2 regions of the Sporosarcina sp. Y1004 genome follow, and region 1 is predicted to be linked to the other one. Evidence: riboswitches for the same ligand, from Rfam matches in the RefSeq annotation. Region 1 holds a riboswitch; the other holds the start of a gene.
The links. Region 1 has a riboswitch for S-adenosylmethionine ahead of AC25Y6_RS05135 (methionine ABC transporter ATP-binding protein). Riboswitches for the same ligand answer to the same signal wherever they lie in the genome.
Positions count from the first base shown of each region.

Region 2: another riboswitch for S-adenosylmethionine. It lies ahead of mtnK (S-methyl-5-thioribose kinase); the one in region 1 lies ahead of AC25Y6_RS05135 (methionine ABC transporter ATP-binding protein).

Region 1 covers NZ_JBYHFQ010000005.1:43,173-47,604, reverse strand. The annotation lists gene AC25Y6_RS05145 (aldo/keto reductase) at 1-687, shown strand, start outside; gene AC25Y6_RS05140 (aminotransferase class I/II-fold pyridoxal phosphate-dependent enzyme) at 877-2,043, opposite strand; SAM riboswitch class I at 2,213-2,323, shown strand; gene AC25Y6_RS05135 (methionine ABC transporter ATP-binding protein) at 2,426-3,439, shown strand; gene AC25Y6_RS05130 (methionine ABC transporter permease) at 3,429-4,100, shown strand; gene AC25Y6_RS05125 (MetQ/NlpA family ABC transporter substrate-binding protein) at 4,118-4,432, shown strand, end outside.
Region 2 covers NZ_JBYHFQ010000021.1:55,879-60,310, reverse strand. The annotation lists gene AC25Y6_RS14055 (2,3-diketo-5-methylthiopentyl-1-phosphate enolase) at 1-922, opposite strand, end outside; gene mtnK (S-methyl-5-thioribose kinase) at 922-2,124, opposite strand; SAM riboswitch class I at 2,198-2,300, opposite strand; gene AC25Y6_RS14045 (glycerol-3-phosphate dehydrogenase/oxidase) at 2,515-4,185, shown strand.

The DNA of each region.
Region 1 (4,432 bases):
ATTTATGGCAATGAAGTTGGCGTGGGACAAGGTGTTCGTCAAGCAATGGCGGAATCTGGAGTTGCAAGAGAAGATCTATTCATCACATCAAAAGTCTGGAATTCAGAGTTGGGGTACGAAACGACAATCGCAGCTTATGAAGAAAGCTTAACTAAACTAGGTGTAGAATATTTGGATTTATACCTAATTCATTGGCCAGTAGCTGGTAAATATAAAGAAGCATGGCGCGCAATGGAAACCCTTTATAAGGATGGTCGGGTTAAAGCAATCGGTGTAAGTAACTTCCAGATTCATCACCTGGAAGATTTGATGAAAGATGCGGAAATTAAACCGATGCTAAACCAAGTGGAATATCATCCACGTTTGACACAAAAAGAACTGCATGCATTTTGCCGACAACATGATATTCAATTGGAAGCATGGTCTCCGCTTATGCAGGGAGGGTTGCTCGATAATACGGAACTTCAAGAAATTGCCGATAAATATGGTAAATCCATAGCCCAAGTCATTTTACGCTGGGACTTACAAAATGGCGTTATCACAATTCCGAAATCTACGAAAGAACATCGCATCGCCGAAAACGCTACCGTGTTCGATTTCAAGTTAACAGCAGAAGATATGGCACGCATCGATAGTTTGAATAAGAATCATCGAGTTGGTCCAGACCCGGATAACATTAAATTTTAATATGAATTAACATAAAAGTAAGGGATCAAAACTACACAAGTTTTGATCCCTTACTTTGGTAATTAGATGAGTGGAAATAGTGAATACGGTGTATAAACTGTGCATAGGCTCCATTCAAGGGCAGCCAGAGCCATTCCTTAGCGCAAGCGAAGTTAAAATGATTCTATATTTCAACATACACAATAATCATTAAGAAAATAGACCGAGTTTTTCAATCCTTGCAATTGCTTCAACTATACGATCTTCTTCTACTAATAAGCCTACGCGTACATAACCTTCGCCATGTTTTCCGAAGGCGTGCCCTGGTGCAACGGCAATGTCCGCTTTATCCAATAGTAAATTGGTGAAAGACTCACTTGTATATCCTATTGGAACAGGCAACCAAGCGAAGAAAGAAGCTGTTGGGGCAACGACGTCCCAACCGATTCGTCTACATTCGGAAATTAGGACATTTCTGCGACCTTCGTAGAGGGATACGAGTTCATCTACACAATCTTGGCTTCCTGTTAACGCAGCCGCAGCCGCGCGCTGAACAGCCGGGAAAATATCAATGAATAGATGGTCTTGTAATAAGTTGATTGCTTCTATGATATCGGCATTACCGATAGCGAAGCCGACCCGCCAACCGGCCATGTTATAGGTCTTTGACAACGTGTACGTTTCAATGCCAACGTCTTTAGCGCCTTCCGCCTGTAGGAAACTGACAGGCTTAACGCCGTCAAAACCGATTCCACCGTAAGCGAAGTCGTGAAGGATGGCAATATCATTGGCTTTTGCCAATGCAACCGTTTCTTCGAAGAAAGGTATATTGGCAGTTGCGCTGGTTGGATTGTTCGGGTAGTTCAGATACATTAATTTTGCTTGTTTTTTTTGTTCTTCCGTTAAGGCATTATAATCAGGTAAAAAATCATTCTCAGCTACCAATGGCATTAAATCATATTTAATGTTTGCCAAGCTTACACTTGATAAATAATCGGGATATCCAGGATCCGGAAGCAAAAGTAATTCACCTTCGTTCATTATGGCAAGCGGTAACTCAACCAAGCCGGGTTTTGTACCAAATAGAATTGCGACTTCTGTTGTCGGGTCAATTTGAACATCGTATTCTCGCTTATAAAAGTCGGCAACCGCCTGTTTTAATTCGGGCGTTCCTCTGAACGGGGAGTACCCGTGTGTTGCTGGATCTTCAACCGCTTCTTGAAGTGCTTTTACAATGTGAGGTGGAGTAGGTTGATCGGGGTTACCACGCCCCAAGTTAATAACGTCTCGACCTTCCGAAAGAGCTTCTTCAACATTTCGTACAAGTGATGCGAAAAAGTGCGGCGGTAAGTTTTTTAATCGATTTGATAGTGCCATTTAATAACCCCGTTTTCTATATAGTAAAAAACTATTATTTTAAGGTTAGTATACATGGAATGCAACTTAATTGACAATACTTCCGAAAAGGATAGCATGATGATAGGTTGACAAATTAATTAGAAATGACTACTATTAATGGTATATCATCAAAACAATAATATAATGGTACTTATCAAGAGAGACTGAGGGATAGGCCCGATGACGTCCAGCAACCCCTTGTGTAAAGCAAGGAAGGTGCTAACTCCTACAGAGTGAAATTCATTCTGAAAGATGAGCTGAAACCTTTTTCGGTGCTTCTTTCTTATTATGAAAGAAGCATTTTTATATGGTCAGGCATCCAGAGATTTCATACTTCCATTTAAAGAAAGAGGAGATTTATATGATACAAATACAAAACGTGTCGAAAGTATATACAACAAAAGAGAGAGTTGTTACCGGCGTTGATAATGTGTCGTTAGACATAAACACAGGAGAGATTTTCGGAATCGTCGGTTACTCGGGCGCAGGGAAAAGCTCACTTATCAGATGCCTCAACTTATTGGAGAAACCAACGAGTGGAACGATTTTAGTCGACGGTTTAAATCTGATGAATCTAAAAGGAAATAAACTTCGTCTGGCGCGTTTGAAAATCGGAATGATTTTTCAGCACTTTTATTTAATCAGCCAAAAGACTGTATTTGAAAATATTGCATTTGCATTGCGAGCTGCAAAAACATCTCCCGATAAAATAAATACACGGGTGACAGAGTTGCTTGAAATGGTCAGCCTTTCTGATAAGCGTGACGTCTATCCTGCACAGTTAAGTGGTGGCCAAAAGCAGAGAGTGGGCATTGCTCGTGCGCTTGCGAATAACCCATCCGTTTTGCTTTGTGATGAAGCAACTTCCGCACTCGATCCGAATACAACGCTATCAATCTTACGGCTTTTGAAAAAAATCAATAAGGAATTGCGTATTACAATTGTTCTTATTACGCATGAGATGAATGTAGTGAAGGAAATTTGCGATCGAATGGCGATTATGCAAAATGGCAAAGTGATTGAAGAAGGACAAGTATATGATATCTTTTCAAACCCTCAAGAAACATTAACCAAGGAGTTTATCAGTAGTGTCGTATCGTTTGATGTTCCATCAGCAATATTGAGTAGGTGTACGGGACAACTCGTTAAAGTTATGTTTAAAGGGGATGTGGCGGGCGAGGGAATTATCTCAGATATGGTCCAGCAATTTAGGGTACAAGGTAATTTCCTTCATGGCTCGATTGAATATATTCAAGAAATGCCTCTAGGTACTTTTTTAATGGAACTTAAAGGGGAAGATGACGAAATAGAAAAGGCCATTGCCTATATGTCATCGCGGGCTGCCCAAGTGGAGGTTATTGAATATGGGAATTGATATTCAACATGTTATGGAGCTAATGCCTGATATTACGAAAGCATTTGGTGAGACGCTTTATATGATAGGTATTTCTCTTGCCATCGCGCTAGTTATTGGACTGCCGTTAGGAATCCTATTGTTCACCACGGAAAAAGGACTGTTTTTAGAGAACAGGGTATTGAATTCAGTTCTCGGTTTTATCGTCAATATGGTCCGTTCTGTTCCGTTCATTATTTTACTAGTCGCGCTGATCCCGTTGACTATTTTAATAGTAGGAACTCCGATTGGTCCTGGCGCAGCGAGCGTTTCGTTATCTGCTGCTGCGATTCCATTTTTTGCTAGAATCGTGCAGACTTCGCTACGTGAAATTGATAAAGGTGTCATTGAAGCTGCAATCGCGGTAGGTGCGACGCCATGGATGATTATCAAAGATGTGCTACTGCCGGAAGCGAAAACAAGTATTATTCAAGGTGTGACAATGACAGTCATTAGTTTAGTCGCCTATTCGGCGATGGCAGGCGTTGTCGGCGGTGGAGGAATCGGCGATTTAGCAATCCGGTTTGGTTATTATCGTTACGACAATACGATTATGGTTGTCACTGTCGTGATATTAATAATTTTTGTACAACTAATTCAATTTGCAGGAGATCGTATTTCAAAAGTTGTTGATAAAAGATGATAGGGAGAGAAAAAATTATGAAAAAGTTTCTATTTGTTGTAGTAGTCATTATACTTGGAACAGTGCTTGCCGCTTGTGGTGGTAAAGAAGAAGCATCTGATGATAAATCCTTGAAGCTTGGTTCGACTGCAGGACCGTACAGCGATATGTTAAAAAAGGCGATTATTCCCGGACTTGAAGAAAAAGGATATAAAGTGGAACTAGTCGAGTTCAGCGATTATATTCAGCCGAACAACTCCTTAGCAAGTGGTGATATTGATGCAAACTTGTTCCAGAACACGACTTACTTGGAGAATGTTGTGAAAGAAACTAAAGCGGAATTGTCACCACTG
Region 2 (4,432 bases), on a different contig from region 1:
CTATCAGCGCTTCATTGATTGCCAACGCATCGAATTTCGAAATGGCGACATTGCCATAAGGACTTGGGAACAAGGACAGATCTCCGCCGATGAGTCGCGTTAATTTCCCTACCAATAATGAGTAAGAGAATCCGCCACCTGCTTGTCCTGCTAGAACGCCCGATAAAGCGGAATGCGCAACAATCGGCAAACCGATATTGTTATTTTCACGCAACGTTTGAAGTGCATCCAAACCGTACGCGTGAACATTAAATAATAACGCATTTGCGCCGAGCGCTGCCGCCTGTTCTGCCTTGTCATGAAGCTCATTCGTCCGTCCCGACAAGTTCACTGCATACAATGCCCGATTTCCTGTCTGTTCATAATGCCGATCGATAATGTCTTTTGCTGTTGTAATTCGCTTGTAAAACGGTGTTAATTCATTTTCAAATAGAATTTCATCGTCTTTAATGAGATCGACACCGCCAGCTAGCAGTTCTTCCAGTTGGCCGGAGAAAAAGGAGAGATCTCTTCCCATGACTCCCTTGAAGATGGCTTTCAGCAATGGGCGATCCATCACATTCAACTGCTCTCGAATCCCTTTTGTACCGAATCGTGGTCCTGGAAATTGTGCAAGCAATTGTTTGCCAAAATCCAAATCGATTAATTCATAGCCTTCAAAAAAAGAAAGCTTGCCGTAGACAGTCGTGAAGATCGCGGGAAGATCTGCCGAATAGTTAGCGGATGGGTAAAAGATTTTCACCGTATCCTTCACTTCCCCTTGTTCCACAGAAACGACTTCACCTTTATGGTGCTTCAATTGCTGCTGTTCAAGATGCGGAATATCCGTCCAAGACCCAATTGTGAGCCCGAGTGCATGTTGCTCCGCTATTTTTTCTTGCTCTGGATGTGTCGGAAATAGATAAGTGGCTGTAACTCCCATTAAAATTCCTCCTTGTGACTACTGTCGATGAACCAGCTCTCCAATTCTTCAAGAGAGCGTATTGTATTACGGTTAAGTATCAAATACTTCCCGAGCTCCAACACTTTTTTCCTTCTGGCCATACGTTTTTCTTCATCTTCTTCATAATTTAAATCGTCAATTTGTGCAATACCAATAGAGCGGCGGACCAATTCGCAGCCTGCATACCCTAGCATATCGGTAAAGTTCTCATCCATTACATGCGTCAGGAAGCCGTCGAGTTGTGTATAAGGTTCATTGGATTCTTCTCTCCAAACTTGGGCGAATGTATCGGCGTACGCATACCAAGCTTCCCGCGCTTGTTCATAGCGCTTCGTTTGAAATTCAGGATGTCCGATTCCATTTAACAACAAGCTTGCGATAAAATGCCCCATGTCAAATCCAAACGGCCCAAAACAAGCAAACTCGGTATCGAATACAACTGTTTTGTCTTCTCCCATGAAAATGGCACCACTATGTAAATCGCTATGGATGAGCGCATCCGCTTTCGTCATGAACTTATGTTTTAATTTCGCGACTTCCAGCTTTAACTGGTGGTCTTGACTTAGAAATAATACATCATTTTTCAAGCCTTCTTCAAAGAAATTGCTGTCATGCAAATTGTATGGACAATCGAAAGAGAGCTCTTCCGTCATTTCCCGCATAGCCGGATTTGTAAAAGAGGCATTCAACTCTTTCTTTAATTTTGGATCCAGGTAGAAATCGGACGTATAAAAAGTGGTCTTCGCACTGAATACACCTATGTCTCTCGCAAATACGGTGGATTCCGTCCCATTATTCAAAGCCGTGCGCCCCATTTCCATCGGATGCATGTCTTCCATCACAACAATTGCCATGATTTCATCCAGAAGATGCACTTTCGGAACAGAACCGGGAATGATGTTATCGTATTCCTGTAATACTTTCGCTTCGAGAACGACCCGGTCGATTGGGATAGGCATTGACTCTCCAACAATCCTCGCGTAAGGTACAGCCTGCTTGAGTATCAAGCTCTTCTGTTCCCCCGTTAATCGATAAACATGATTGATCTTCCCATCACTTACTTCCGTCACAACAACTTGTTCTTGTTCACTAAAGAAGCCACGCTTTTTAACATACTTCACGATTTCATCGATTTCTAAAAATGCATAGGTTGCTAGTTCCTGATGACTTGATGTATTCATGTTATTTCCTCCTTATGTACTGTCTATGATGATAAAAAAACCCCTTCAGTTAAGAAGAGGTTTTTCACACAACTTCTTATCTTTCAGCATCAATGCTGTAAGAATTAGCACCGTGCTCAATTGAGTCGGTTGCCGGGCTTCATCGGGCTTTTCCCTCCGCCTGCTCCTGATAAGAGTATATTTATTATTTTTAATTACCATTAGATTCGCACAATGTTATATGAAATTATAGCATGCCTCTTACTAATTGTCTATGTAATTAAAACCCACCAAATAGTTAAAACACTGGCTACATATTACTATTTTCTAAACGTTTTGTAAATCAAGAGATTCAGTTATCTAAATTGTAGTATAATTAATGGACCAATACAATATGTGGAGGCTTTAACTATAATGAGTGAACAACCTAATGAGTTACATAAAAATGAAGAACTCTCAACATTACAAGCGGAAGAATTTGATGTATTAATCATCGGAGGCGGCATTACGGGGGCTGGAATTGCCTTGGACGCAGCCAGTCGCGGCATGAAAACAGTGCTTGTGGAAATGCAGGATTTTGCTGCTGGGACGTCCAGTCGTTCCACAAAAATGATTCATGGCGGCTTGCGTTACCTGAAAAACCTTGAAGTGAAGATCGTTGCGGAAACAGGCAAGGAACGGGCGGTCGTCTATGAAAACGGACCCCATGTGACGAAGCCCGAGTGGCTGCTATTGCCGATTTATAAGGACGGATCAATGGGTAAATTCAGTACCTCTATCGGGTTACGCGTCTATGATTTTTTGGCGGGCGTGAAAAAAGAAGAACGAAAAAGTATGTTGACTAGAGAAAGAGCGTTGCATGCGGAGCCTAAACTCAGAACTGAAGGGTTACTTGGGGCTGGCCGTTTCGTTGAATACCGATCGGATGATGCGAGACTGACGATTGAAGTGATGAAAGAAGCTGTCAGTCAAGGCGCTACTGTATTCAATTATACAAAAGTGACTGATTTTATTTACAATGAAGGAAACGTTACAGGCGTATCCGTCGTTGACCAATTAAATGGCAAAACTAGTGAAATACGCGCAAAAACAATAGTGAACGCTGCCGGACCATGGGTGGATACATTGAGGGAGAAAGACAACTCCTTGGATTCACGGGAAATTCGTTTGACGAAGGGCATTCATCTCGTTTTTGACCAAAGTGTATTTCCTTTGAATCAGATTGTTTACTTTGACACGCCAGATGGCCGGATGGTGTTGGCAATCCCACGGGATGGGAAAACGTACGTCGGGACGACAGACACTGATTACAAAGGGGACATGGTTCATCCCCGAATGACCGTAAGCGACCGCGATTATTTGATGGACGCCATCGCTCTCATCTTTCCGAAGTTAACCATTGCGGCGAGTGATATTGAATCCAGCTGGGTTGGGCTACGGCCTTTGATCAATGAAAAAGGTAAAGGGGCATCCGAAGTTTCAAGAAAAGATGAAATCTGGGAGTCCGCTTCGGGGTTAATCACCATTGCTGGAGGAAAACTGACGGGCTATCGAAAAATGGCGGAGACGATTGTAGATGTCGTCGCATCAAAACTCAAAACAGATACAGGAGTATTATTTTCTCCGTCCAGCACGAAGAATATGCCCATTTCAGGCGGACACGTCGGAGGTTCCCGAAACTTTGAAACGTTCATGTATCGGAAAATCAAACAAGGCATAAAACTCGGATTGGATCAGGAAAGAGCGCAGTCCCTCGTGAAAAAGTATGGCTCAAATGTAGATATCCTTTTTGATTTATTACAGAAAAACGAGCAGGCAGCGCAAGATTCTGGGCTACCCGTCTACCTCTATACGCAAGTCCTTTACTCGATCACAGATGAATTCGTCCGTACACCCGTCGACTTTTTCTGGCGACGTACGGGCGCATTACTGTTTGATATTCAATGGGTGAACGAGTGGAAAGTGTCCGTCATCGCAATGATGAGCAAAGAGCTTGGTTGGAGTGACGCGCAGAAAGCAGATTTCCGTGCTGATCTTGAAAAGCATTTGCATGATGCGACTGTTCCGGTTGACGGGGAATAGTGTAAATCGGATAGTTCGATATTCTTTATTCGGCTCCATAGTTCGTCACCTGCCTTCCTAAGAATATTCTACCAAAAAGAACAGGTGTTCGCATGGCAATGTCGCTTTAAAACAAAAAAAGAAAGCCAATTCATCCCACGTCTGAAGTCACGGGTGTTCTTGGCTTAATCATAAATTATAAAAAACGCATCGGATAAAATGGTACAATCCTCGAAAGTTAGAGTGAAAAATTCTAACTCTCGGGGGT